Regions from separate parts of the Kitasatospora azatica KCTC 9699 genome, predicted to be linked through region 2. Evidence: riboswitches for the same ligand, from Rfam matches in the RefSeq annotation. Region 2 holds a riboswitch; the other holds the start of a gene.

Region 1 (14,272 bases), 2.6 Mb from region 2:
ACTGGCGGGCGCCGGTCTCGCAGTCCTTCTACCGGGCCAGCCGCAAGGACCCGATGGACATCGGCAAGCGGCGCCGGTTCGGCTACACCGGTGGCGAGTTGACGGCCTATGAGGACGAGAACCTGAGCGACCCGGCCGAGCTGGAGACCGCCTCCGCGCTGCTCGCGGCCGAGATCGAGAAGCCGCGCGTCGGCCCGATGCGCGACATCGTGGCCACCATCCAGCCCGAGCAGGACGAGATCGTCCGCGCCGACGTCGGCGGCACCGTCTGCGTGCAGGGCGCGCCCGGCACCGGGAAGACGGCGGTCGGCCTGCACCGGGTGGCGTACCTGCTGTACGCGCACCGCGACCGGCTCGCCAAGTCCGGCACCCTGGTGATCGGGCCGAACAGCTCCTTCCTCTCCTACATCGAGCAAGTCCTACCGGCCCTGGGCGAGTTGGATGTCGCCCAGGCCACCGTGCAGGAGCTGGTGGCGCATGTCGAGGTGCGCGGCACCGACTCCGCGCCGGCTGCCAGGATCAAGGGCGACGCGCGGCTGGCCGAGGTGCTGCGCCGGGCCGTACGAGCCGGCATCACGCTGCCCACCGAGCCCTGCGTGGTGGTCCGCGGCTCCCGGCGCTGGCGCGTGCCGGTCTACGAACTGGTCGAGATCATCGAGGAGTTGGCGAGCCGGGAGATCCGCTACGGGGCGGCCATGGAAGCCCTGCCGCAGCGGATCTCGCATGCCGTGCTGCTGAAGATGGAGCAGGGCGGCGAGGCCCCGGACGACCGGGTGCAGGACGCGGTGGCCCGCTCGCGCGAGGTCAAGGCCATGGTCAAGGCCTGCTGGCCGCCGGTCGACCCGGCCAAGCTGGTGCTCCGGCTACTCAGCGACGCCGAGTTCCTGGCGGCCAGCGCGGAGGGGATCCTGACCGCCGAGGAGCAGGCCGAGATCCTCTGGGCCAAGCCGGGGCGTTCGGTGAAGACCGCGCCGTGGACGGCGGCCGACGCCGTCCTGGTCGACGAGGCGACCGATCTGGTGCAGCGCACCCCCTCGCTCGGCCATGTGGTGCTGGACGAGGCGCAGGACCTGTCGCCCATGCAGTACCGCGCGGTGGGCCGGCGCTGCACCACCGGCTCGGCCACCGTGCTCGGCGACCTGGCCCAGGGCACCACGCCCTGGGCGACGGCGAGTTGGCCGGAGGCGCTGCGCCACCTGGGCAAGCAGGGCGCCCACGTCGAGGAGCTGACCACGGGGTTCCGGGTGCCCGAGGAGGTGATCGCCTACGCCTCGCGCCTGCTGCCCGCGATCGCACCGGGGCTGGCGCCGGCCACCTCGATCCGTACCGGGCAGGACACTCTGACGATCCGTCACACGCCTGACGGGCTGGTCGAATCGGTGGTCGAGGCCTGCCGGACGGCGCTGCAGCAGGAGGGGTCGACCGGCCTGATCGCCGCCGACGCCCGGATCCCGCTCTTCGAGGCCGCGCTCGCCGAGGCGGGGCTGGCCTTCCTCACCCCCGGCACCGAGACCACCGCGGAGGCCCGGCTCACGCTGGTCCCGGCCTCGCTGGCCAAGGGCCTGGAGTACGACTACGTGGTGCTGGACGAGCCCGCCGCCGTGGTCGCGGGCGAGCCGGACGAGCGGACCGGCCTGCGCCGGCTCTATGTGGCGCTCACCCGTGCCGTCTCCGGCCTCACCGTGCTCCACGAGCAGCCGCTGCCCGTGCAGTTGGGATAGCCGTTCGCAGGGCCCTGGTCGATCGGGTGCCCTGGTCGATCGGGCCCCCGCTCATCGCTCCCCGATCATCACTCCCCGATCAGCGCCCGCCAGTGGGCCACCTTCGCGGCGTCCACCGGAGTGGTCCAGCCCGCGGCCCGGACCGCGCCGCCCACGTGGAAGGCGTCGAAGCCCTCGGCCCGCAGCTCCGGCAGGTGCTCCTCGTGCAGGCCGCCGCCGATCAGGATCTGCTGGCGGTACCCCGGCTCCCCGGCCTTCGCCAGCTCACCGGCGAGCACCGCGCGCCCCGCGTCCACCCCCGTGGCCGCGCCCGCGGTGAGGAAGGTGTCCAGACCCGGCAGTTCGCCCACCGCCGCGCGCAGCGCCGCGCGGTCCGCGCTGTGGTCGACCGCCCGGTGGAAGGTCCAGCGGCACCCGGCCACCGCCTCGGCCACCACCCGCACGGCCGGCAGGTCCACCGCACCGTCGGCAGCCAGGAAGCCGAGGACGAACTCCTCGGCGCCCTCGGCCCGCAGGGCCTGCGCCCGGGTGCACAGCTGGTCCAGGTCGCCGGGGGTGAAGCCGTCGCGGATCCGCAGCATCACCCGCAGCGGGAGCTCCACCGCGGCCCGGATAGCGGCGAACTCGGCGAGGGCGGGGGTCAGTCCGTCGGCGCCCATGTCCGTGACCAGTTCGAGGCGGTCGGCACCACCGGACTGCGCGGCTCTGGCATCCTGCGCGGTCAGCGCGATGACTTCGAAGATTGGTCTAGACATGTGGCTACCCTGCCACACCACCCCGGCTCACCGCGAGCCCCCCGCAGGCAAAAGGCGGGCCCGCCCACCCCGGGGGGGTGAGCGGGCCCGCCTGTCGCGAGGTCAGCGGCCTACGGCCACCGCACGGGAGCGCCCGAACAGGCGCCCCGCGATCCCCACGAGCAGCGCCAGCAGCAGCACCGGCCCCACCACCCGAGCCGCCCCGGCCCGGGCGCTCAGCGTCAGCTCGGTGAACGGCAGCAGCAGCGGCAGCCAGCCCACCGCCAGCGCGGCCGGCGACAGCCCGCCCAACCGCACCGTCAGGACCAGCAGGGCGTTCGCGAACAGCACGACCAGCAGCCCGAGCAGGTGGAAGGGCACCTGGTGACCGAACAGCACCGCGACCAGGCCGGCGATCACCAGCGGACCCGCCCCGACGGCCAGCAGGATCGGCCAGTAGCGCTCCGGGCGCCGCACCAGCTCGCGCGGAGCGGCCAGCAGCAGCACCGCCCAGACCAGCGGCGCGCCGTACTCGGCCACCGCCTGCAGCAGCGAAGCGGCGTCCCGGACCACGATCACCCCCGGGCCCTGGGCCACCAGCGCACCGATCGAGGCCAGCGTCCCGATCCCGGCCAGCACCGCGCACAGCCGGGCCACGGTGGCGCGGCCCAGCAGCACCGCCGGCAGGGCCGGCAGCGCCAGCCCGTACGGCGCGAGCCAGAGCAGGCCGCTCAGCCCGACCCGGCCGAGGTCCAGGAAGAGCAGCCCCCAGACCAGCGCGACCCCGGCCCCCATCCCCGCCACCAGCGGCGCGGCCGCCCCGAGCAGTTGCCCGAGCGGCTGGCTCGCCGTCAGCCGCAGCCGCTGCCGCGCCCCGTGCGCGGCGACCCCGTACAGCTCGCGCAGCCGGACGAACCGGCCCGCCCCGGCGGTGGCGTCGGCGTAGACCGCCGCGATCTCCGGACCGCGCTCGGCCCGGTACCGCTTCGAGAAGAGCCGCAGCACCAGCCGCAGCGTCCGATCATCCGTCATGCCAACGCCCCCCTGGCGATCGACCGGCCGGCCGGCCGGACAACGGTGAGCCGGCGGTGCGCCTCGGCGGCCACGGCGCGCAGCCGCTCGACCTCCTCGGCGAGCACCGTGCGGCCCGGGTCGGTCAGCGCATAGGTGCGCCGGGCCCGGCCGTCCACCACCTCGTCCCGCTCGACCCGGATCAGCCCCTGGTCGAGCAGCCGGTCCAGTGCGGCGTACAGCGTACCGGTGCGCATCTTCACCCGGCCCGCGGAGATCGCGTCGATCTCCTGAATCAGCGCATAGCCGTGCCTGGGGGCATCGGCCAGCGCGGTGAGCAGGAGCAGCGTCGGCTCCTGTATGGCCCGTCCTGTCATGCATCTACATATACCGTTCATCGGCATATAGGTCCAGTGATCGACTGACTGGGTTTCAGGAGCAGAATGACGGTCATGGCAACCGAGGCCCACCCCGCGACCGATGCCCTGCTGGACCGCTGGACCGCGCTGCTGCAGCGCTGCGGCACCACCGCCGACCCGGTGCCGTACGGCCGCGAGCTGCTCCGGCGCTGGGCCGAGCCGCAGCGCCGGTACCACACCACCGACCACCTGCTGGCGATGCTGGACCAGATCGACCTGCTCGCCGAGCACGCCGCCGACCCGGACACCGTCCGGCTGGCCGCCTGGTTCCATGACGCCGTCTACAAGCCGGACCGCAGCGAGAACGAGGAGCGCAGCGCCCAGCTGGCGATCCGCGCGCTGCGCGAGGCGGGCGTGGCCGAGCCGCGGATCGAGGAGGTGGCGCGGCTGGTCCGGCTGACCGTCAGCCACCACCCGGAGCCCGGCGACCGGGACGGCGAGGTGCTCTGCGACGCCGATCTCGCGGTCCTCGGCGGGGCCGCCGAGCAGTACGCGGCGTACGCGGCCGCCGTCCGCGCGGAGTACTCCTTCGTGCCCGAGCAGGCGTTCCGCACCGGCCGCGCGGCGATCCTGCGCCAACTCCTCGCGCTGCCCGGCCTCTACCGCACCCCCACCGCCGTCGAGCGCTACACCGAGCGGGCCCGGGCCAACCTGGCCGCCGAGCTCAGCTCGCTGGAGTCGTAGCGACGGTCCGGGCCTTCCGCCGGCGCAGGCCGGCCGCCGTCAGCCTCGCCACCAGCTCCTTGCTGCCGACCGGCACGGCGCCGGCCGCCAGCGCGTCCCGGTAGCGGCTCTCCGGCAGGTCGTAGTGGTCCCGCTCGAAGCCACGCGGCGGCACGCCCAGCCGTTCGGCGAAGGCGTGCAGCTCCTGGTACGACTCGTCGCTCACCAGGTGCGACCAGAGCCGCCCGTGCCCGGGCCAGACCGGGGGGTCGATCAGGATCACGAGAGCGATCCGACGGGCGCCACCGGGACGCCCTCCTTGCCGCACACCCAGTGCGGGTCGGGCCCGAGCTCCGGCTCCACGCTCAACGCGTGCAGATCGCCGTCCGCCGCCGCGCAGGCCTCGCAGAGCGGCCACCGCCCGTACCCCTCCAGCAGCGCGTCCTGGACGTCCTGCGCCACCAGCCCCAGCACGTACTCCGCCCCGTCCGGCCACTGCTCCAGCCACCAGCGCCGGTGCGTCACGGCGTCCTCGACCAGCGAGACCACGGCGGCATCCGCCACGTCCCGGGCGGCGAGGTCGGCGAGGATCAGCGCCCGGGCGCCGTGCAGGGCGGTTTCGATGTCGGCCATCCGTCCATTGTCCCGCACGCGAAAGGCGGCCCCGCACGGGAAAGGCGGTCCGGCGTGCAAGGCGGTCCCGCATGCGAAAGGGCGGCCTCCCGAAGGAGACCGCCCTGTCAGAACACCCGATCCTTGAGGAAGGATCAGAAGTCCATGTCACCGCCCGGCATGCCGCCGCCGGCGGCCGCGGCGGCCTTCTCCGGCTTGTCGGCGATGACGGCCTCGGTGGTGAGGAAGAGCGCCGCGATGGAGGCGGCGTTCTGCAGCGCGGAACGGGTGACCTTGGCGGGGTCGATGATGCCCGCGTCGATCAGGTTGACGTACTCGTTGGTCGCGGCGTTCAGGCCGTGGCCGGCGGGCAGGTTGCGGACCTTCTCCACCACGACGCCACCCTCGAGGCCGGCGTTGGTGGCGATCTGCTTGATCGGGGCCTCCAGCGCGACCTTCACGATGTTGGCACCGGTGGCCTCGTCGCCCTCGAGCTCGAGCTTGTCGAACGCGACACCGGCCTGCAGCAGCGCCACGCCACCACCGGCGACGATGCCCTCCTCGACGGCCGCCTTGGCGTTGCGCACGGCGTCCTCGATGCGGTGCTTGCGCTCCTTGAGCTCGACCTCGGTCGCCGCGCCGGCCTTGATGACGGCCACGCCGCCGGCCAGCTTGGCGAGGCGCTCCTGGAGCTTCTCGCGGTCGTAGTCCGAGTCGCTGTTCTCGATCTCCGCGCGGATCTGGTTGACCCGGCCGGCGACCTGGTCGCTGTCGCCGCCACCGTCGACGATGGTGGTCTCGTCCTTGGTGATGACCACCTTGCGGGCGGTGCCCAGCAGGTCGAGGCCCGCGTTCTCGAGCTTGAGGCCGACCTCCTCGGAGATCACGGTGCCGCCGGTCAGGATGGCGATGTCGCCCAGCATGGCCTTGCGGCGGTCGCCGAAGCCCGGGGCCTTGACGGCGACGGACTTGAAGGTGCCGCGGATCTTGTTGACCACCAGGGTGGACAGGGCCTCGCCCTCGACGTCCTCGGCGATGATCAGCAGCGGCTTGCCGCTCTGCATGACCTTCTCGAGGAGCGGCAGCAGGTCCTTGACCGAGCCGATCTTGGAGTTGGCGATCAGGATGTACGGGTCGTCGAACGACGCCTCCATCCGCTCCAGGTCGGTGGCGAAGTAGGCCGAGATGTAGCCCTTGTCGAAGCGCATGCCCTCGGTGAGCTCGAGCTCCAGACCGAAGGTGTTGCTCTCCTCGACGGTGATGACGCCTTCCTTGCCGACCTTGTCCATGGCCTCGGCGATGAGCTCGCCGATCTGGGTGTCAGCGGCGGAGATCGAGGCGGTCGCGGCGATCTGCGACTTGGTCTCGACGTTCTGGGCCTGGGCCAGCAGCTGGTCCGAGACGGCCGCGACGGCCTTCTCGATACCGCGCTTCAGGGCCATCGGGTTGGCGCCGGCGGCCACGTTGCGCAGACCCTCGCGCACCAGGGCCTGGGCCAGCACGGTGGCGGTGGTGGTGCCGTCACCCGCGACGTCGTCGGTCTTCTTCGCGACCTCCTTGACGAGCTCCGCGCCGATCTTCTCGTAGGGGTCCTCGAGCTCGATCTCCTTGGCGATGGAGACACCGTCGTTGGTGATCGTGGGGGCGCCCCACTTCTTCTCAAGGACGACGTTGCGGCCCTTGGGGCCCAGCGTCACCTTGACGGCGTCGGCAAGCTGGTTCATGCCGCGCTCAAGGCCGCGGCGAGCTTCCTCGTCAAACGCGATGATCTTGGCCATCGGAAGTGGTCCTCCAGGACACGGTCGACTGCTCGGACCAGAGGTGCCCGCGACGGACGGCCCTGGTATGCGGGGGTCCTGTCCCCTACCGCTCCCGGGGGCCTCACCGGCCGGTCCGTTTGTCACTCTCACACTGCGAGTGCTAACGCCAATGATTAGCACTCTGGGGTGGCGAGTGCAAGCTCCTGGCGAGAGCCGCCGCACACAGCGGCAGGCCCGCACCCCCTCCCCTGACGGGGAGTCGGGTGCGGGCCTGCCGCTTGGTCCACCAGCTCGGTGAGAGCCGAGGCTCCGAGGTTCGGAAAGGTCAGCCCGCCGCGCGGACCATGTCCGCCTGCGGGCCCTTCTGCCCCTGGGAGATCTCGAACTCGACCCGCTGGCCCTCTTCAAGGGTGCGGTAGCCGTCCATCTGGATCGCGCTGTAGTGGACGAACACGTCCGCACCACCGTCGACCGCGATGAAGCCGTAGCCCTTCTCCGCGTTGAACCACTTGACGGTGCCCTGAGCCATTCCGATCTCCCCTAGTGCTGTGCTGGCCCTTCACGTGCCCGCAGGTCGCGGGCCCGGGTCTGGCGGACCAACCCGAGGTGTCCCCCCTGGGCATGGCCCTGCATGCCGCACCGCTCCACCCCAGAACGCCAGTTGGCGTCGAACGGGGCAGGCGAGTGCGTCGACCGCGGCTGAATGTATCCGCATCGGAGCCCTGAGCAACAGGGCCACTCCTGCCGAATTCGACCGGGCCCTTAAGGGATATGCGGGGATGAATGCGACAGAAACTGACAATTCATCGGGGACATAGCGGACGAAAACCGCGAATTGTCCAGATAATTCTGACGAGTCGCCGACATGATTCCGGTGGTACATCGGCAGTTGCGTCTCAGCGGACGGACTCTTTCCCGGGCCCTGAGCGCCACTCAAGTCGGGGACAGCCTATGCCCTGCCGGAGGGCACCACGGACACGCCCGGGCGACGGCGCGGACACGCCTCGGACACGGCCCCGGAACCGGCCGCAGAACCGGCCCGGACACGGCACGGGGCGCCACCCGGCCCGAAGGCCGTGCGGCGCCCCGCAAGCGCGCTGAGCAGGCCTCAGCAACCCCCCGCCACCGCCGGAATGATCGAGATCCCGGCGCCGTCCTTGATCTCGGTGGCCAGACCCTCGGCGAACCGCACGTCGTCGTCGTTGACGTAGACGTTGACGAAGCGGCGCAGCTTGCCGGTGTCGTCCAGGATCCGCGCGCTGATCCCGGCGTAGTTCTTCTCCAGGTCGGCGACGATCTCGGCCAGCGTGGCGCCCTCGGCGGTCACCTCGGCGGCGCCGTCGGTGTAGGGGCGCAGGATGGTCGGAATGCGGACGGTGGCGCTCATGGGGTGTCTCCTCAATGCAAAGTTCGGCTTTGCAAAGTTTGCAAAGCGGTCAGGACGCCAGGCCGGCGGCGCGGAACGACTCCAGGGTGGGCCGAATGGTCGCGGTCAGACCGGCGTCGGCGACCGCGTCCAGGGTCTTCAGACCGTCCCCGGTGTTGATCGCCACGGTCTCCTTGGCCGGGTCGAGCTGCCCGCTCTCGACCAACTTCTTGAGCACCCCGATGGTCACGCCGCCCGCGGTCTCGGCGAAGATCCCCTCGGTCCGGGCCAGCAGCTTGATCGCGGCCACCACCTCGGCGTCGGTGACGTCCTCCACCGCACCACCGGTGCGCCGGGCGATGTCCAGCACGTACGGGCCGTCGGCCGGGTTGCCGATCGCCAGCGACTTGGCGATGGTGTCCGGCTTGACCGGGCGGATCACGTCGTGGCCGGCCTTGAAGGCGGCGGAGACCGGCGAGCAGCCGGCCGCCTGGGCGCCGAAGATCTTGTACGGGCGGTCCTCGACCAGGCCGAGCTTGATCAGCTCCTGCAGGCCCTTGTCGATCTTGGTGAGCTGGGAGCCCGAGGCGATCGGGATCACGATCTGCTCCGGCAGCCGCCAGCCGAGCTGCTCGCAGATCTCGTACGCCAGCGTCTTGGAGCCCTCGCCGTAGTACGGCCGCAGGTTGACGTTGACGAAGCCCCAGCCCTCGCCGACCGGGTCACCGATCAGCTCGGAGCAGAACCGGTTCACATCGTCGTAGTTGCCCTCGATGCCGACCAGCTCGCCGCCGTAGACACCGGCCATCACGACCTTGCCCTGCTCCAGGTCGTGCGGGATGAAGACGCAGGACTTGAACCCGGCCCGGGCCGCCGCCGCGCCGACCGCACCGGCCAGGTTGCCGGTGGAGGAGCAGGACAGCGTGGTGAAGTCGAACGCACGGGCCGCCTCGATCGCGCAGGCCACCACCCGGTCCTTGAAGGAGTGGGTCGGGTTGCCCGAGTCGTCCTTGACGTGCAGCTGGGCGGTGAAGCCCAGCTCGCGGCCCAGGTTGTCGGCCTTGACCAGCGGGGTCCAGCCCGGGTTCAGGTTGGGCTTGCCGGCGACGTCGGCCGGCACCGGCAGCAGCGGGGCGTAGCGCCAGATCGAGGCCGGACCGGCCTCGATCCGCTTGCGCAGCTCCTCGGCCTGGTAGCCGCTGTAGTCGTAGGCGATCTCCAGCGGACCGAAGCACTCGAGGCAGGCGAAGCTCGGACCGAGCGGGAACTTGGTACCGCACTCGCGACAGGACAGCGAAGCGGCGGGGCCGAGGTCGACGGTGGACGACTCGACAGGGGTAGCGGTAGCCATGATGGCGGAGGCCTCTCTCCTCATCTTCCCCGTGGCGCGGGCGCGCCACAGGACGGAATTGGCACCTGTCCCGCCGGGGCCTGCGATGGCCGGACGAGAAGGTTGCCGGGACGTCGACGGGCCGTTCCCTCAGTCCCTCTGGATGAGCTCTGTGAAGTTGTGGTCCTGCATCTGCTGGGCTGTCTGCGCAGCCGACCCCGGCGTGCGAAGGTCTCACCGCAGTACGAAGACTGTAACCGAAGGCCGGGAAGCTGACCCCGGCCGTCCGCAACGCGAGACGAGATTCACGAGGAGCGAGATTTTGCCTGCCGAGGAGCCCGGGCCCGCGCTGATTCCCGAGGCCGCGGACTGGCTGCGCCGCCGGTCCTGGAGCGCGGCCGACCGGCCGACCGCCGAGCTGCTCGCCGCCAAGCGGGCGGCCGGCCCGGCCGGCACGGTCAGCGTGGTGCTGCCCGCGCTGGACGAGGAGTCCACGGTGGGCGGGATCGTGGAGGTGATCCGGCGCGAACTGATGGAGCGACTGCCGCTGGTGGACGAGCTGGTGGTGGTCGACTCCGGCTCGGCGGACCGCACCGCCGAGGTGGCCGCGGCGGCCGGCGCCCGGGTGGTGCACCGGGACGCGATCCTGCCCCGACTCGAACCGGTGCCCGGCAAGGGCGAGGTGCTCTGGCGCTCGCTGCTGGTCACCAGCGGCGAGATCGTCTGCTTCATCGACGCCGACCTGCGCGAGTTCGATCCGGCCTTCGTCTCCGGCATCGTCGGCCCGCTGCTCACCGACCCCGGGATCCAGCTGGTCAAGGCCATGTACGACCGGCCCCTGGAGACCGACGGGGCGGTGGTGCCGGCCGGCGGCGGCCGGGTCACCGAGCTGGTCGCCCGCCCGCTGCTCAACCTGCACTGGCCTCGGCTGGCCGGCTTCGTGCAGCCGCTCGGCGGCGAGTACGCGGCCCGCCGCGGCCTGCTGGAACGGCTGCACTTCCCGACCGGCTACGGGGTGGAGCTCGGCCTGCTGGTGGACGCGCTGGAGCTGGTCGGCCTGGACGCGCTGGCCCAGGTGGACGTCGGCGTGCGCCACCACCGCCACCAGGACAGCCAGGCGCTGGGCCGGATGGCCGCCACCATCTACCGCACCGCCCTGGAGCGCCTGGACCGCACCCACCGCCTGAAGGCCGCCGAGGACCTGGCCCGTCCGGTCCTCACCCAGTTCTCCCGCGACCCTCGGACCAGGGACTTCAGCGCCCACAGCCACCCGATCACGGCTTTGGAGCGTCCTCCGATGATCGAGGTCCCGGAGTACTCGACGTTTGCCACCGGACGACCCCGGCAAGGTTGAACACATGGCCGCTCTCACGACCGCGCGCATCCTGGTGGCTTCCAACCGGGGGCCGGTCTCCTTCTCCAGCGCCCCCGACGGGACGTTGACCTTGCGACGCGGGGGCGGCGGACTGGTCTCGGGGCTGTCCGCGATCGACGACCCGAACGCCGTCTGGGTCTGCGCGGCGCTCGGCGAGGCGGACCGGGCGGCGGCCGGGCGCTCCCCGCACGGGCGGCTCGACCGGGGCGGCTTCGACGTCGGCGGACAGGCCGTCCGGATGCTGGACATCGACCCCGAGGTCTTCGACCAGGCCTACAACGGGGTGGCCAACTCCACCCTCTGGTTCCTGCACCACATGCTCTACAACACCCCGGCCGCCCCCGCCTTCGACGCCGAGGCCGCCGAGCAGTGGCGGGCCTTCGAGGCCTACAACACGGCCTTCGCCGAGGCGCTGGCCGCCGAGGCCGCCGAGGGCGCCGCCGTGCTGGTGCAGGACTACCACCTGACCCTGGTCCCGGCGCTGCTCCGCGAACTCCGCCCCGACCTGCGGATCGGCTACTTCCTGCACACCCCGTGGGCGCCCGCCGACTACTTCCGGCTGCTGCCGGACCCGCTCGCCACGGCCGTCCTCACCGGAGTGCTCGGCGCCGACCGGGCCGGCTTCCACACCCGCCGCTGGGCACTGGCCTTCGCCGACTGCTGCGAGGCGGTACTGGGCGCAGCGGTCGACCGGGCCGACCTCTCGGTCAGCTACCGGGGCCGCACCACCAGGCTCGGCGTGCACGGCCTGGGCGCGGACGGCGAGTTCCTGCGCGAGCGGGCGCACCGGGCGGACGTGGACCAGCGGCTCGCGGCGCTGCGCGAGACCGTCGGCGACCGCCGGACCATCGTCCGGGTCGACCGCACCGAGCTGAGCAAGAACATCGTCCGCGGCCTGCTCGCCTACCGGCACCTGCTGCGCAGCCGCCCCGAGTGGCGCGAGCGGGTGGTGCACATCGCCTTCGCCTACCCCTCCCGGCAGGACCTGGCCGAGTACCGCGACTACACCGCCGCCGTGCGCCGGATCAGCGAGGAGATCGACGCCGAGTTCGCCACCGACTCCTGGCAGCCGCTGATACTCCAGGTCGAGGACGACTTCGCGCGCTCGCTGGCCGCCTACCGGCTGGCCGACGTGGCACTGGTCAACCCGATCCGGGACGGGATGAACCTGGTCGCCAAGGAGATCCCGGTGGTCTCCGAGGCCGGCTGCGCACTGGTCCTGTCCCGGGAGGCGGGCGCCTGGGCGGAGCTGGCCGAGGACGCGATCGGGATCAACCCGTACGACGTGGTCGGCACCGCCGATGCGCTGCACCGGGCGCTCAGCCTGCCCGCGGCCGAGCGGACCGAGCGGACCAAGCGGCTGGCGGCGGCGGCCACCGCGCTCTCCCCGCAGCAGTGGTTCCTGGACCAGCTGGCGGCCCTCAACCCTTGACCGTCAACTCCTGAGCAGCTCCTCGGCCAGCCGGGTCAGCAGCTCGACCACCCCCGCCGGGCCCGGCACCACCAGGTCGGCCCGTTCGGCCACCTCGCGCACCGGCGGCTCGCCGGTCACCGGACCGCTGGCCACCAGCAGCGCGGGCCGGCCATCGGCGCGCCGCCGCTCGACGGCGGCGAAGGCGGCCAGATCGCCCAGGTCGTCCCCGGCGTAGAGCACCGTGCGGGCCGCCCGCTCGGCCAGCAGACCGCTCAGCGCGACCCCCTTGTCCACCCCCGGCGGGCGCAACTCGACCACCATCCGGCCCGGTTCGACCGCCAGGCCGTGGGTGGCGGCCAGCTCGGCGAGCGGTGCGCGCAGCCGCTCGAGCACGGCGTCCGGGTCGGCGGTGCGCCGGGTGTGCACGGCGAGCGAGCGTTCCTTGTCCTCGATCGCGGTGCCCTCCGGCACGCCCAGTTCAGCCAGCAGGGCCGGGAGTTCGGCCCGGACGGCGGCCACCCCCGGGTGGATCGGCGGCGCCGTCAGCTTTCCGGTGCTGCCCTCCCAGCGCTCGGCGCCGTAGTGGCCCAGCACCACCAGCCCCTCCAGGCCCGGCAGTTGGTCGAAGCCGCCGAGTCGCACGGCGCTCAGCGCGGGGCGACCGGTGACCACCGCGACGGCGTTGACCAGCGGCGCGAGCCGGGCCAGCGCGGGGGCCGCGCCGGGATGCGCGAAGGCCTGCTCGGGGTCGGTGACGATCGGCGCGAGCGTGCCGTCGAAGTCGAAGGCGAGCACGGCGCCGGCCGGATCGGCCAGCAGTGCGGCCAGGCCCGCCCGGCCGGCGGGGGTGGTCGGTTCCAGCACGATGCCCATGGCCGCCAACCTACCCGCGCCGCCGCACCCGCTAACGCCGCTACTGGCGCTCGGCGCGCCGGGCCTCGCGGATCCGGCGCAGCCGGTTGACCAGCACCGGGTTCTTCGCGAGCGCCTCGGGCCGGTCCAGCAGACCGTTCAGCAGCTGGTAGTAGCGGGTGCTGGAGATGCCGAGCTCCTCGCGGACCGCCTGCTCCTTGGCGCCCTGGGTCCGCCACGGGCGGGCCTCCAGGGCCAGCACCGCCAGCTCGCGCTCGGTCAGCTCGTTCACGGGGCCATTATCGGGCACCTCATTGCGGCCGCCGACGCTTGGACTCCTCCACCGCGAACTGCTGCAGCCCGCCGAGCACCGCCGCCGGGTCGCCCTTGACCGCCTTGCCGATCTCGGTCTTGATCTTCCCGCTGACGGTGTCCCAGGCCGGGTCGCCCAGCGGGTAGAAGCTGGCGGCGGGCAGCGCGTCGAGGAAGGGCTTGAGATCGGGGTGCTTGCCGCTGTTGGTCATCTCGTCCAGGGTGTCCTGGGTGACCGGCAGCAGGTTGTACTGCTCGTCGAAGGCGAGCGTGTTCTGCTTGCTGAAGGCGAAGTTGAGGAACTGGCGGATCTGCGTGCGGTGCCCGTTGGCGGTGTAGGCCATCATCCAGTCGGCGACGCCCAGGGTGCGGTTCTTGGACTGCGGGTCCTTGCGCGGGATCGGCGCGGTGCCGTAGTCGATCTTCCCCTGCAGCGCCTTCTGGACCAGGCCGGGGTGGCCGTTGAGCATCGCGACCTTGCCGGCGGCGAAGTCGTCGAAGGCGGTCTTGCGGTCCACCGAGCCGGGGTCGGGGTAGGTGAGGTGCGGGTCCACCAGGTTCTGCTTGAGCCAGCCGAAGGCGTCCGTGTTCTTGGCGCTGTCCAGGGTGTAGACGCCGGACTCGTCGGTCAGCCCGCCGCCGCCGCTCATCGTCCACATCATCGACTCGGCCTGCGCCTCCTCGGGCCCGAGCGGCAGCGCGT
Region 2 (14,272 bases):
GCAGCGTCGGGTAGCCGGTCTTGGTCACGTTGTAGCCGTCCACCACCAGGTGCACCTGAGGGATCGCCAGCAGCTGGTCCAGCAGCGCCGGGTCGTCCTCCGCCAGGCCGCGCCGGGCCACGTCGTGCGGCGAGGCCGAGCCGGGCACCACGGCGTCCACCAGGTCGGCCGGGTGCAGCTGGGTGACCGGCAGCGCCAGCTCGCGCTGCAGGCCCTGGGCCGACTGCAGCACGGTGTCCAGCAGCAGCCGCAGCCGCATGTCCTCCACGCTGCGCCCCTCGCGGGCGGTGCGCCGGCCGGTCTCCAGCGCGCTCTCCAGCTCGGCCACCCGGTGCTTGAGCCGGCGGTTCTCGCTCTCGGCGGCGCCGCGCTCGGTGGCCGCCGCCGCCTTGGCCTCGGTGAGCTCGCCCTGCAGCTTGCGGCTCTCGGCCTGGGCCCGGCGGGTGTCGCTCTCCAGGCTGCGCAGCTTCTTGCGCAGCGACTCCAACTCCTTGCGGGTGCCCTCCGACTCGGCCCGCTGACGCTCCAGGTCGGTGCGGGCGGCGGCCCGGGTGGTGGCCAGCTCCTCCTGGAGCTTCTCCACCAGCCGGGCGGCCTCCGCGGCGGCGTCCTCGACGCCGGCCCGCTCGGCCTGTTCGCCGGCCTCGGCCACCAACCTGGTCCAGCCGCGCGGGCGCAGCAGGTAGGCGGCGGCCGCCACGTCCAGCGGCTCGGCTGCGCCGGGGACCTGGCCGGCCTCCAGGGCCTTGACCAGGTCCGGCTGGCCCAGGCGCAGCCGGTCCGCTATCCGCAGCCGGAAGACCGGCTCGGCCTCCAGCGCCGCGGCCAGCGCGGTGCCGGCGTACTTGGCGCGGCGGGCCGGGGTGAACTTGGCGTACGGACGCAGGGTGGTCGGCAGCTCGGCGGCCGGCAGCCCGCCGAGCGCGTCGGCGGCCAGGCCGACCACCCGGCGGCGGACGCCCTCGGGGAGCGGACGCTCCAGCTGCTCGGCCGCGCCTTCGTCAGCCGCACCGCCGTCGGGTGCACCATGGCCGGCCGCACCGCTCTGGGGCGCGTCGTTGCCGGACGTCCCGGTGTCGGGCGCGTCCTCGGCAGCAGGCGGCTGCCCCTGGGGCTCGGCGGCCTCCCTCGCTGCGTCCATCGCGTCCTCGGCTCCGATCCTGGTCTGCTGACTCACCACTCGGTGCAATTGTCTCGTGCGTGGCGCCGCGAGGAACACCACGCCCCGGTCGACCCGGAGGGTCAGCCGGTCAGCTCGCGTTCTCGGCGTCCGGCCGTGCCACCAGCTCGACCTGGTCGACCGCGTTGCACCAGCGGCAGCGGATCGACTCCACGCTCTCGCTGAGCACCTCGCGCTCCTCCACCTTGGCCTCGCCCGCCAGGTCCAGATGGACGTACTCGACCACCTTGGAGGACCGGGTCACGTCGAAGCGGGTCAGGTTTCCGCAGAGCGTGCAGCGCCAGCGGGTCTCGGCAGTGGGCACGGGGACAGTCATGGGGCGGGGTCCTCTCGGCTGGTCCCTGGTCCGGGCCGATGCTCCGGCCAGGCCTCAAGCCTAGGGCCTCGACCTGCGACCGCAGGCACCGGATACCGGTCCCGACCAGCATCCGGACGGCTCGAACAGCCGACCGGTTGGTTCACCCAGTCGCCGTACACCGCTGTGTCGGCACCCGCACCGCGCGGAATGGATCCGGCCATGGCGCTCCCGAGGACGCAGTCGGCCCCGCTGGTCAGCTATCTGCTGATCGGCCTGAACTGCCTGGTCTTCCTGGCCGGACCGAGCGGGCTCAACTCGGAATGGGGATCAGCCCGGCCGGAGGCTGGGGGAGGTCGGACCACCGCCGAGCGCGCCTGTGCGGCGCAGCGCTACCAGCAGCGTTGGGGAGCCGTCCCGGCGGAGCTGCTGAGCAACCGTCCGCTGACCGCGGCTCAGCTGGCCGGGGCCGCCGCACCGCTGCCGGACTGCCCGTTGCGGCCCACCCCGGGCAAGCTGCCGGCCGTCTCGGTGTTCAGCTCGCTCTTCGTGCACGGCGGGTGGCTGCACCTGCTGGGCAACATGCTCTTCCTCTTCGTCTTCGGCCCGGGGGTGGAGCAGCGGCTCGGACGGGTGCGCTTCCTCCTCTTCTATGTGGCGGCGGGCGCGCTGGCGGCCTACGGGTACGCGCTGACCACCGGCAACGGGCCGGAGGCGCTGCGGCCGCTGGTCGGGGCCTCCGGGGCGATCGCGGGGGTGCTCGGCGGCTACCTGCGGCTCTATCCGAAGGCCCGGGTCACCGCGCTGGTGCCGCTGCTGTTCTTCCTGCCGCTGCGCTTCCCGGCCTGGCTGGTGCTCGGCCTCTGGTTCGCCGTCCAGTGGTGGTCCGCGCACGACGCCCTCCCGGGGGTCGCCTACCTGGCCCATGTGATCGGCTTCGCGGCGGGGTTCCTGGCGGTGTGGGTCGGGAGCAGGCGTGCCCGATACGCTGATCCCACGACCTATCAGGGAGCCCCCCAGTGATCACCGCCATCGTGCTCATCAAGACCAGCGTCGACCGGATCCCCGAGATCGCCGAGGCGATCGCCGCGATCGACGGGGTCAGCGAGGTCTACTCGGTCACCGGCGGGTACGACCTGGTGGCGATGGTCCGGGTCCGCCACCACGACGACCTGGCCGAGGTGATCCCCGGCCGGCTCAACAAGGTCCCGGGCGTCGAGCACACCGAGACCCAGATCGCCTTCCGCACCTACTCCCAGCACGACCTGGAGGCCGCCTTCGCGCTGGGCCTGGACGGCTGACGCCCGCTCAGCGGCTCAACCGCCCAGCGGCTCGCTGCCTCAGCGGCGGGTGTCGGCGACGCAGCGCCCGCCCTCGTTGCGGTAGCTCCAGCGGGCGCCGTCACTGACCAGCTCGCGCACGGCGCCGAGGAACCGGTCCAGGTGCTCCTCCGGGGTCCCGGCACCGAAGCTGACCCGGATCGCGTTGAGGCTGCGCTCGCCCGGCAGCGAGGGCTCGGGCGCACCGCACTGCGAGGGTGACGCCTCCTCGGAGCCCAGCAGCGTCCGCACCAGCGGGTGCGCACAGAACAGCCCGTCCCGCACCCCGATCCCGTACTCCGCCGAGAGCGCCGCCGCGAAGTGCGAGCTGTTCCAGCCCTGCACCACGAAGGAGAGCACGCCCACCCGCGCGGCGTCGGTCCCGAACAGGCTGAGCACCTTGACCTCGGGGATCTCGGCCAACCCGGCCTTGAGCCGCTCGATCAGCCGCTGCTCGCGCGCCTCGAGGGCGTCGAAGCCGGCCTCGCCGAGCGCCCGGCAGGCGGAGGCGATGGCGTAGGCGCCGATCACATTGGGCGAGCCGGCCTCGTGCCGGGCCGGGCCCTGGTGCCACTCGACGGCCACCGACCCGTCCGCCTCGCGGGCCACCGTCCGGCTGGCGCCGCCGCCGGCCAGGTACGGCTCGGCCGCGTCCAGCCAGTCGCTGCGCCCGGCCAGCACGCCCGCGCCGAACGGCGCGTAGAGCTTGTGCCCGGAGAAGGCGACCCAGTCCACGTCCAGCTCCCGCACCGAGACCCGGTGGTGCGGCGCCAGCTGGGCGGCGTCCAGCACCACCCGGGCGCCGTGCCGGTGCGCGACCCGGGTCAGCTCGGCCACCGGCCACAGCTCACCGGTCACGTTGGAGGCTCCGGTGACGCAGAACAGCCGCGGGCCCTCGCCCTGGTCCCCGTGCGGGGAGGTCTGCGCGAGTGCCTCGTCCAGTGCGGCGACCGCCTCGGCGTGCGAGCGCGGCGCCCGCAGGTAGCTGACCGGCAGTCCGGCGTGCCGCCAGGGCAGCAGCGAGGCGTGGTGCTCGGTCTCGAAGGCGAACACCCGGGTGCCGGCCGGCACCGCGCCGGCCAGCAGGTTGAGCGAGTCGGTGGTGGCCCGGGTGAAGACCACCTGGTCGTCCTCGCGCAGGTCGAGGAAGTCGGCCACGGTGCGCCGGCTCTGCTCGAACAGGTCGGTGGAGAGCTGCGAGAGGTAGCCGGCGCCGCGGTGCACGCTGCCGTAGTAGGGGGCGTAGGCGGCCACGTCGTCCCAGACCCGCTGCAGGGCGGGCGAGCTGGCGGCGTAGTCCAGGGCGGCGTAGCCGACCTTCTCCCCGGAGACCAGCGGGACCTGGACATCGGCGCCGAGCACGGCGAGCGGGGCGCGGAAGGCGAGCGACAGTTCGGTGGCAGACATGGAGATGCACTCCTCCTGGGGTCAGGACCCCGGAGGTGCAGATATGCCGGTGGTCCGCGCTTGCCACGCGGACCTGTCGCCGCCTGGCCTGGTCTTCACCCAGGGCACCCCGCCACGGACGGAGGGTTGCCGGACAGCAAGCTGGGGCTAGTCGCGCTGTCACTCATGACCTGTCGCAGACTCTATGCAGACGATCGAGGAGTGGTCAAACAGCGTTCCACCATCCGGACGGGCCCCGCGCCGACCAGGCCTCAGTGCGCGGTGGCCGCCGCCCAGCGCTTCAGCAGGTCCTGCGCCGCGCCCGAGTCGATCGCGGCCGCGGTGCGCTCCATCGCGGCGGCCAGCTGCTCGACCAGCGGCGCCTCGGTCAGCTCCAGCGCGACCAGCGCGGCCGCCGAGTTGAGCACCACCGCGTCCCGCACCGCACCGCGCTCCCCGGCCAGCACCCGGCGGGCCACGTCGGCGTTGTACTCGGCGTCGGCGCCGCGCAGCGCCTCGATGCCGACCAGCTCGATGCCCAGCTCGCGCGGGTCGAGCACGGTCTCGGTGACCTGACCGGCACGGACCACCCAGACCCGCGAGGTGGTGCAGACGGTCAGCTCGTCCAGGCCGTCGTCGCCGCGGAAGACCAGCGCGGTGGAGCCGCGCTCGGCCAGCACGCCGGCGATCAGGCCGGCCAGCCGGGTGTCGAAGCAGCCGACCGCGTGTGCCGTGACATGGGCCGGGTTGGTCAGCGGGCCGAGGATGTTGAAGGCGGTGGCCACTCCGAGATCGCGCCGGGCGGTGGCGGCGTGCCGCATCGCGGGGTGGAACTTGGCGGCGAAGCAGAAGGTGAGGCCGACCTCCTCGGCCACCTCGGCCACCCGGTTCGCGGCCAGGTCCAGCCGGATCCCGAGCCGCTCCAGCACGTCGGAGGAGCCGCTGGCCGAGGAGGCCGCCCGGTTGCCGTGCTTGACCACCTTGGCACCGGCCGCGGCGGCGACGATCGCCGACATGGTGGAGATGTTGACGGTCTTCGCCCGGTCGCCACCGGTGCCGACGATGTCCACCGCCGGACCCGGGATGTGCAGCGGCTCGGCATGCGCGTACATCGCCTCGACCAGGCCGGAGACCTCGTCCACCGTCTCGCCCTTGGCCCGCAGCGCCACCATGAAGCCGGCCACCTGGGCCGGGCTGGCCTCGCCGCTCATGATCCGGTCCATCGCCCAGGCCGCGTCGGCCCGGCTCAGGTCACTGCCGCCGAGCAGCGCGGTCAGCAGGTCGGGCCAGCTGTGGACCGCCGCCGGCGCGGGGTCCTGAGCGGGGTTCACGTTCGCCATGGCCGACTCCAGCTCGCGTCTCTTGTACAGATGGACAGGAACGCGGCCAGCCTAGCGAGCGGGAAGGGGCCGCCGTCCCGCCGACGGCGACCCTTCTCTCCTGCTGAGACACCGACTCCCGCGGCACCCGCGGGGCCGTCCCGATCAGCGGGACAGGCTGCGTGCGCCGAGCCGGGCCCGCAACAGGGTGGCGGCCGCCTCGGCCAGCGCCACCGGGTCCACCGGCTGGGAGATCGCGGCGTCCGCCCGGCTCCAGGCGGCCAGCCAGCTGTCCTGCGGGCGGCCGATCAGCACCAGCACCGGCGGGCAGCCGTAGATCTCGTCCTTCACCTGCCGGGCCAGGCCCAGGCCACCGGCCGGCACCGCCTCGCCGTCCAGCACGCAGAGGTCCACGCCGCCCTTCTCGAGGGCACGCAGTACGGCCGGGGTGGTGGCGCACTCCAGGTAGGTCAGCTCGGGCAGGTCCGCGGCCGGGCGGCTGCCGAGCGCCGCCGTGACCTGCGCACGGGTGTTGCGGTCATCGCTGTAGACGAGGACGGTGAGCGTCTCGTCGCTGCTGTGCGTCATGGGCCCTGCTCCCAGATGTCAGAGGAATGTGATCCGGACCACGTCCACCACCTCCGGATGCTACTCCCGATCACCCGTCCCGGTGAGCCTGCGGCGCGATCTCTTCCCCTTCCTTCCCGCTCCGGTTCGCCGGTCCCGGGAACCGCCGTCACCCTCCCGAGCGAGGGGCCGTCACCCGCGCCCCACAACTCCCGTCTGACGGCCCGTTCGAGGTGACCGGTCGTGAGTCCGGGCGCGGGTGCGGCCATCCGGGCATACCGCACGCACCGGACACTCCGAGGAAGACCCCCCGGCGTGAAGACGGAATAAGGGACCGACATAATGTCGGTCGTGGCGACAGCAACAGTAGAAACCGGGCACGCACATGGATCGGTCAACCGACCGAACATGACCAGCGTCGGAACCATCGTCTGGCTGAGTTCCGAGCTGATGTTCTTCGCGGCCCTCTTCGCGATGTACTTCACGGCGCGTTCCGTGAAGGGACCAGACTTCTGGGCCGAGAAGGCGCATGCCCTCAACGTCCCCTTCTCCTCGGTGAACACCACGATCCTGGTGCTCTCCTCGCTGACCTGCCAGCTCGGCGTCTTCGCCGCCGAGCGCGGTGACGTGAAGAAGCTCCGCTCGTGGTTCTCGATCACGTTCGTGATGGGCGCGATCTTCATCGGCGGGCAGATCTACGAGTACACCTCGCTGGTGAAGGACGACGGCCTGTCGCTGTCCTCCGACCCGTACGGCACGGTGTTCTACCTGACCACCGGCTTCCACGGCCTCCACGTGACGGGCGGTCTGATCGCCTTCCTGCTGGTGCTGGGGCGGACCTACGCCGCGAAGCGGTTCACTCACGAGCAGGCCACCGCGGCGATCGTCGTGTCGTACTACTGGCACTTCGTCGACGTGGTCTGGATCGGCCTCTTCGCGACCATCTACCTGATCAAGTAACCCGGATCAGGTCGCTGGCCGCCGGCCCGACCCGTAGCCTCCACCGGCGCCGGGTCATCTGCCCGTGCCTGGCCCCCTGCCGATCATCGACCGGCACCGGGCCCACCAGACCAGAGACCAGATCATGACACCGGCCAGATCCTGAAACTCGGGGTATCCGTGAAAAAGCTCTCCGCACGACGGCGCCACCCACTGGCGGCGCTGGTCGTCCTACTCTTCGCCCTCGTGGCCATCGGGGGGCTGTACGCCGCGTTCGCGCCCGCCGAGGCTGCGCAGGCCGACAGCTCCGCGCAGTCACTCAAGATCGACGAGGGTAAGAAGCTCTTCGCCGTGGGCTGCTCCTCCTGCCATGGCCTCAACGGCGAGGGCAGCAGCGACGGTCCGAGCCTGGTGGGCGTCGGCTCCGCCGCGGTCGACTTCCAGGTCGGCACCGGTCGGATGCCCGCTCAGCAGCCCGGTGCCCAGGTCCCGCGCAAGAAGAACATCTACAGCCAGAACGACATCGACAAGCTGGCTGCCTTCGTCGCCTCGCTGGGTCCCGGCCCGGTGACCCCGACCAAGGACCAGTACACCGCGACCGAGACCGACGCCATCTCCAAGGGTGGCCAGCTGTTCCGGACCAACTGCGGTCAGTGCCACAACTTCGAGGGTGCCGGCGGTGCCCTGACCCAGGGCAAGTTCGCCCCCTCGCTGGAGAACGTGGACGAGAAGCACATCTACGAGGCCATGCAGACCGGCCCGCAGAACATGCCCTCCTTCCCCGACAGCACCATGCCGGAGAAGCAGAAGCAGGAGATCGTCGCCTTCGTCCGCTACCAGGCCAACGAGGCGCCCAACCCCGGCGGTCTCTCGCTCGGCAGCCTCGGTCCGGTGACCGAGGGTCTGTTCGGCTGGATCTTCGGGCTCGGTGCCCTGATCGCCATCGCGATCTGGGTCGCCGCTCACACCACCAAGGCCAAGAAGTCATGAGCCACGACATGTCAGACGACAAGCTGCCGCAGGCGCACGACGCCTCCGACGCACACGGCGACGTCGCCGTGACCGACAACCCGTTCGCGGACCCGGGCCTGCCGGCCCACCAGCCGCGCCGGACCGACATCGACGAGCGGGCCGCCAAGCGGGCCGAGCGTCAGGTGTCGCTGATGTTCCTCGTCTCGATGCTGGCCACGGTCGGTTTCATCGCCTCCTACGTGGCGATCGACCCCGACAAGATCGTCTACATCTTCCCGCTGGGCCACATCAGCGCGCTCAACTTCGCGCTCGGCATGACCCTGGGCGTGGCGCTGTTCTGCATCGGCGCGGGCGCGGTCCACTGGGCCCGCACCCTGATGTCGGACGTCGAGCTGCCGGCCGAGCGCCACCCGATCGAGGCCGACGACGAGGTCCGCGCGGACGTCATCGAGCAGTTCAAGACCGGCGCCGCCGAGTCCGGCTTCGGCCGCCGCAAGATGATCCGCAACACCCTGATCGGCTCGATGGCCCTGGTGCCGCTGTCCGGCGTGGTGCTGCTGCGCGACCTCGGCCCGCTGCCCGAGAAGAAGCTGGACGTCACCGCCTGGAACGAGGCGACCCCGGCCGCCCCGATCCGCCTGGTCAACATGAACACCGACGAGCCGCTCAAGGCCGAGGACGTCGCGGTCGGCTCGCTGACCTTCGCGAAGCCCGGCCCGTCGGCCAGCCGCCCGGCCGGTCTGCAGGAGTCCGACGAGGACTTCCAGCAGGCCATCGCCAAGGACGCGCTCATGCTGATCCGCATCCAGCCGGACGACATCAAGGACGCGAACTCCAAGGCGCTCGGCTTCGAGGGCGTGCTCGCCTACTCCAAGATCTGCACCCACGTCGGTTGCCCGATCTCGCTGTACGAGCAGCAGACCCACCACGCGCTCTGCCCCTGCCACCAGTCGACCTTCGACCTGTCGGACGGTGCCCGCGTCATCTTCGGCCCGGCCGGGCACCCGCTGCCGCAGCTGAAGATCACCACCGATGCCTCGGGCTACCTGATCGCCACCCAGGGCTTCAACGCGCCCGTCGGACCGAGCTTCTGGGAGCGCAGCGCATGAGTTCCTCGACCAGTGCCAAGCAGGCCGCTCCGGCCAGCACCCGCGCCAAGCCCGCCAACAAGGCCGAGGCCGCCGCGGACTACCTGGACGGCCGGCTGGGGATCTACTCCCTGGCCAAGGCCAACCTGCGCAAGATCTTCCCGGACCACTGGTCCTTCATGCTGGGCGAGATCTGCCTCTACACCTTCATCATCATCATCCTGACGGGCGTCTACCTGACGCTCTTCTTCAAGCCCAGCATGGGCGAGGTCGTCTACAACGGCTCCTACGCCCCGCTCAACGGCATCAAGATGTCGGAGGCCTACGCCTCGACGCTGAACATCAGCTTCGAGGTCCGCGGTGGTCTGCTGATCCGTCAGATCCACCACTGGGCCGCCATCGTCTTCGTCGCCGCGATGTTCGTGCACATGATGCGCGTCTTCTTCACCGGCGCGTTCCGCAAGCCCCGTGAGATCAACTGGATCTTCGGCTTCCTGCTGCTCTTCCTGGGCTTCTTCGACGGCTTCCTCGGGTACTCGCTCCCCGACGACCTGCTCTCCGGCACCGGTATCCGGTTCATGGAGGGCGCGATCCTGGCCGTCCCGCTGGTGGGCACCTACATCTCGTTCTTCCTGTTCGGCGGGGAGTTCCCCGGCACCGACATCGTGCCGCGGTTCTTCACCATCCACGTGCTGCTGATCCCGGGCGTCATGCTCGGCCTGCTGGTGGCGCACCTGATCCTGGTCTTCTACCACAAGCACACCCAGTGGGCGGGCCCGGGCCGGACCGAGAAGAACGTCGTCGGCATGCCGCTGATGCCGGTCTACATGGCCAAGGCCGGTGGCTTCTTCTTCCTGGTCTTCGGCATCATCGCGGCGATGTCCGCGATCGCCTCGGTCAACCCGGTCTGGGCGTACGGCCCGTACCGTCCGGACCAGGTCTCCACCGACGCGCAGCCCGACTGGTACATGGGCTTCGCCGAGGGTCTGATCCGTGTCATGCCGGGTTGGGAGGTCCGCGCCTGGGGCCACACCCTGAACCTGGGTGTGTTCATCCCGCTGATGCTCTTCCCGCTGGTGCTGGTCGCGATCGCGGTCTACCCGTTCATCGAGAGCTGGATCACCGGCGACAAGCGCGAGCACCACATCCTGGACCGCCCGCGCAACGCCCCGGTGCGTACCGCGCTCGGCGCCGCCTGGATCAGCCTCTACCTGGTGCTGCTCTCCGGTGGTGGCAACGACCTGATCGCGACCCACTTCCACCTGTCGCTGAACGACATCACGTACTTCGTTCGGGTTGGCTCCTTCGTGGTCCCGGTGATCGTCTACATCGTCACCAAGCGCTGGTGCCTCGGCCTGCAGCGCCGCGACAAGGAGAAGGTGCTGCACGGTCGCGAGACCGGCGTCATCAAGCGCCTGCCGCACGGCGAGTTCATCGAGGTGCACGCCCAGCTCCCGCAGGAGCGGCTGCACACGCTCACCTCGCACGAGCAGTACGAGCCGGTTGAGCTGCCGGCCGAGACCGACGAGAACGGTGTCGCGCGCAAGGTCGGCCTGGTCACCAAGACCCGGGCCAAGCTCTCCGAGGGCATGTTCGGCGAGGGCAGCCAGATCCCCAAGCCGACCGTCGAGGAGCACCAGGAGATCACCAGCGGCCACGGCCACCACTGATCACCGACACTGATCACTGACGCTCAGTCAGCCACCTGAGGGCCCCTGCCCGGCATCCGCCGGGCAGGGGCCCTTGGCATATTCGCCGACGAACCCGCCACAATGGGCTGATCGTCCGTCAGTGAGGAGATTCACAGGTGCACTTGAGCATCGACCACGCCGCCGCCACTCCCCCGTACGAGCAGCTGCGCTCGCAGATCGCCGACCAGGCCAGGACCGGCACCCTGCCGGCCGGGCTGAAGCTGCCCACCGTCCGGGCGCTGGCCGAGCAGCTGGGCCTGGCCGCCAACACGGTGGCCCGCGCCTACCGGGAGCTGGAGGCGGACGGAGTGGTGGAGACCCACGGGCGGCGCGGCACCCTGGTGGCCGCCGTCGGGGACACCGCCCACCGGCTGGCGGCCGGTGCCGCCGCCGAGTTCGCGGAACGGGCCAGGCGGCTCGGGGTGACGCGAGACGAGGCCCTGGCGGCCGTGAGCGGCGCGCTGGACCTCGTCTACGGTCCTTCCTGACGGGCTCTTGCCTCAGAGCTGGGGCCGCAGGGTCGCGGCGGCGATCGCGGCGGGCGCCGGGGCGTCGGTGCTGACCGGCTTGCCCAGGGCACTGCCCTTGACCCAGTCGTCCCAGCTCAGGTTCCAGTCGCCGAAGCCGTTGCCGAACGGCTCCATCTGGTGGCCCTTGCTGTTGACCACCTGGACTATGTCACCCACTCGGGTCTGCTCGTAGAACCACTTGGCGTTGTCCGTGCTCATCCCGGTGCAGCCGTGGCTGACGTTCTCCGCGCCCTGGGAGGCCACCGACCAGGGCGCCGCGTGCACGTACTCGCCGCTCCAGGTCACCCGGGTGGCCCACTCGACCTTGAGGTCGTAGGCCTCGGTGCTGCCCTGCGAGATGCCGATGGTCTCGCTCTTCATCTGCACCGAGCGCTCCTGGCCCAGCACCACCTTGATGCCGTTGCGGGTGTCGAAGCCGGGCTTGCCGGTGGTCACCGGGATGGTGTTGACCACCTGGCCGTTGCGCTTGAAGGTCAGCTGGTCGGTGGCGGCGTCCACCAGTGCCTCCACCCGGTCGCCGACCTTGAAGGCGAGGCTGCTCGGTGCGCCGACGTAGAGCTTCCCGTCTATCGCGCGGCCCTGGCCGTCGAAGGTGAGCTTCACCTTGGCTCCGGCCGGCCAGTAGTCGTGCGGGCGGAAGTGCAGGTTCTTGCCGTCCACCCAGTGCCAGGCACCGGTCACGGCGGGCTCCGAGGAGACCGTCAGGGAGCGTTCCACCTGCTGGCGGGCGGCCGGATCGGTGACCGCCTCGGAGAGCTGCACGGTGAGCGGCTCGCCCACCCCGTAGGTGTCCCGGCCGAGGTCCGGGCCGAGTGCTGCGGTGAGCAGCCGCTCGGCCTGCTTGGTGCTGAACTCGGCGGTGGTCTCGCCGCGCCCGCCGTGGCCGTCGCTGGCGGCGATCCGGGCGGTGTAGTGGGTGGACGCGGCGAGCGCGCCGGTGCTGTGCCAGCCGTGCCCGTCGGGGTCGAGGGCGCCGGCCACCTGGCGGCCGTCGGGCCCGCTCAGGGTGACGTCGGTGAGGCTGGTGCCGCGCTCGGCGGTCACCGTGAAGGGCTTGCCCGGGTCCGCGTCGGCCGCTGCCGAGGTGTGCACCAGGTGGCTTGCGTCGATCAGGTGCGGTGGGGCCACCGCCGCCGTTCCGGAGCCGTCGCCGCCGCCGGAACAGGCGGCCACTGGGGCGAACAGCAGCGTGGTGAGCACGAACCGGATTTCACGTCTCTGGGCCACCGGAGCCTCCTGAGGTTCGAACGGTGCATCAGATCGTAGGAACATCACCGCACCCGGACGGGGGACGCGCACCCCACTGCGGCCGGGCGGGTGAATCCACCCCCCGGTAGCAGCAACAGAACAGGCGGGACCCCTCCGAAGAGGGATCCCGCCTGGTACTGCGAGGCGATTCGACCGTTACTGGTTCTGGTTCTCGCCACGGTAGAACTCGAACACCCAGCCGAACAGGCCGACCGCGATGAACGGCGCCGCCCAGAACATCAGCCACCAGCCGAAGATGACACCGCAGAAAGCGGTGGCGCCACCGAGGGCCAGCGAGAGCGGCTGCCAGCTGTGCGGGGCGAAGAAGCCCATCTCACCGGCGTCGTCGGAGACCTCGGCCTCGGGGTTGTCGCCCGCGCCCAGGTCCACCCGGCGGGCCGTGAAGCCCAGGTAGAAGGCGATGAAGGCGCACAGGCCGAAGGCCAGGAAGAGCGCGGTGGTGCCGGCCGCCTCCGTGCCGTGGCCACTGTGCGTGGTCCACAGGCCGTACACGACGGCCATGATCAGGATGAACGCGGCGAAACCGGCGAAGATCTTGCCCTGTTCCTTCATCAGGCGTCGCCCTCCTTCTTGTTGCCGCGGCTCAGCTCGGGCTTGTCGTACTCCGCCGGGATGACGCCCTCGAGGTGCTTGGCCGGGTGGCCGTGGTACTCGAGGTAGTCGAGCGCGGCGATGTCCGGGTGGTGCAGGTCGAACGCCGGGGATTCCGAACGGATCCGGGGCAGGGTGAGGAAGTTGTGCCGCGGCGGCGGGCAGGAGGTCGCCCACTCCAGCGAGCGGCCGTAGCCCCACGGGTCGTCGACCTCGACCTTCTCGCCGTACTTGGCGGTCTTCCAGACGTTGTAGAGGAACGGCAGGATCGACAGGCCGAGCAGGAAGGAGCCGATGGTCGAGACGGTGTTCAGGGTGGTGAAGCCGTCCGAGGCCAGGTAGTCGGCGTAGCGGCGGGGCATGCCCTCCGCGCCGAGCCAGTGCTGCACCAGGAAGGTGGAGTGGAAGCCGATGAAGAGCGTCCAGAAGGTGATCTTGCCGAGGCGCTCGTCCAGCATCTTGCCGCTCATCTTCGGCCACCAGAAGTGGAAGCCGGCGAACATCGCGAAGACGACGGTGCCGAAGACCACGTAGTGGAAGTGGGCGACGACGAAGTACGAGTCCGAGACGTGGAAGTCGATCGGCGGCGAAGCCAGCAGCACACCGGTCAGACCACCGAAGAGGAAGGTGACCAGGAAGCCGACCGTCCAGAGCATCGGGGTCTCGAAGCTCAGCGAGCCCTTCCACATGGTGCCGACCCAGTTGAAGAACTTCACACCGGTCGGGACCGCGATCAGGAAGGTCATGAAGGAGAAGAACGGCAGCAGCACCTGGCCGGTGACGTACATGTGGTGCGCCCACACCGTGACCGAGAGGCCGGCGATGCCGATGGTCGCGGCGATCAGACCGGAGTAGCCGAACATCGGCTTGCGGCTGAAGACCGGGATGATCTCGGAGACGATGCCGAAGAACGGCAGCGCGATGATGTACACCTCGGGGTGACCGAAGAACCAGAACAGGTGTTGCCACAGCAGGGCTCCACCGTTCGTCGGATCAAAGACATGGGCCCCGAACTTGCGGTCCACCTCCAGGGCGAACAGCGCGGCGGCGAGCACCGGGAAGGCCAGCAGCACCAGCACGGCGGTCAGCAGGACGTTCCAGACGAAGATCGACATCCGGAACATCG

What was found. A riboswitch is a leader RNA that binds a small molecule or an ion and turns the genes downstream of it on or off. The one in region 2 is predicted to bind S-adenosylmethionine.
Region 1: another riboswitch for S-adenosylmethionine. It lies ahead of thrC (threonine synthase); the one in region 2 lies ahead of BR98_RS31330 (aminotransferase class V-fold PLP-dependent enzyme).

What each region holds. Positions count from the first base shown of each region.
Region 1 is NZ_JQMO01000003.1:2,008,085-2,022,356, reverse strand. It holds gene BR98_RS19650 (HelD family protein) at 1-1,721, shown strand, start outside; gene BR98_RS19645 (copper homeostasis protein CutC) at 1,790-2,476, opposite strand; gene BR98_RS19640 (hypothetical protein) at 2,579-3,487, opposite strand; gene BR98_RS19635 (PadR family transcriptional regulator) at 3,484-3,843, opposite strand; gene BR98_RS19630 (HD domain-containing protein) at 3,910-4,569, shown strand; gene BR98_RS41435 (DUF4031 domain-containing protein) at 4,550-4,831, opposite strand; gene BR98_RS41430 (hypothetical protein) at 4,828-5,181, opposite strand; gene groL (chaperonin GroEL) at 5,316-6,938, opposite strand; gene BR98_RS19610 (cold-shock protein) at 7,246-7,449, opposite strand; gene BR98_RS19605 (MoaD/ThiS family protein) at 8,029-8,307, opposite strand; gene thrC (threonine synthase) at 8,357-9,637, opposite strand; SAM riboswitch class I at 9,655-9,786, opposite strand; gene BR98_RS19595 (glucosyl-3-phosphoglycerate synthase) at 9,939-10,970, shown strand; gene BR98_RS19590 (alpha,alpha-trehalose-phosphate synthase (UDP-forming)) at 10,975-12,423, shown strand; gene otsB (trehalose-phosphatase) at 12,427-13,278, opposite strand; gene BR98_RS19580 (DUF3263 domain-containing protein) at 13,319-13,549, opposite strand; gene BR98_RS19575 (extracellular solute-binding protein) at 13,569-14,272, opposite strand, start outside.
Region 2 is NZ_JQMO01000003.1:4,637,012-4,651,283, reverse strand. It holds gene BR98_RS31350 (NYN domain-containing protein) at 1-1,141, opposite strand, end outside; gene BR98_RS31345 (hypothetical protein) at 1,251-1,496, opposite strand; gene BR98_RS31340 (rhomboid family intramembrane serine protease) at 1,698-2,498, shown strand; gene BR98_RS31335 (Lrp/AsnC family transcriptional regulator) at 2,495-2,776, shown strand; gene BR98_RS31330 (aminotransferase class V-fold PLP-dependent enzyme) at 2,816-4,201, opposite strand; SAM riboswitch class IV at 4,253-4,372, opposite strand; gene trpD (anthranilate phosphoribosyltransferase) at 4,453-5,520, opposite strand; gene BR98_RS31320 (hypothetical protein) at 5,665-6,087, opposite strand; gene ctaE (aa3-type cytochrome oxidase subunit III) at 6,409-7,026, shown strand; gene qcrC (cytochrome bc1 complex diheme cytochrome c subunit) at 7,186-7,995, shown strand; gene qcrA (cytochrome bc1 complex Rieske iron-sulfur subunit) at 7,992-9,086, shown strand; gene qcrB (cytochrome bc1 complex cytochrome b subunit) at 9,083-10,735, shown strand; gene BR98_RS31295 (GntR family transcriptional regulator) at 10,873-11,244, shown strand; gene BR98_RS31290 (L,D-transpeptidase) at 11,257-12,513, opposite strand; gene BR98_RS31285 (cytochrome c oxidase subunit 4) at 12,691-13,107, opposite strand; gene ctaD (aa3-type cytochrome oxidase subunit I) at 13,107-14,272, opposite strand, start outside.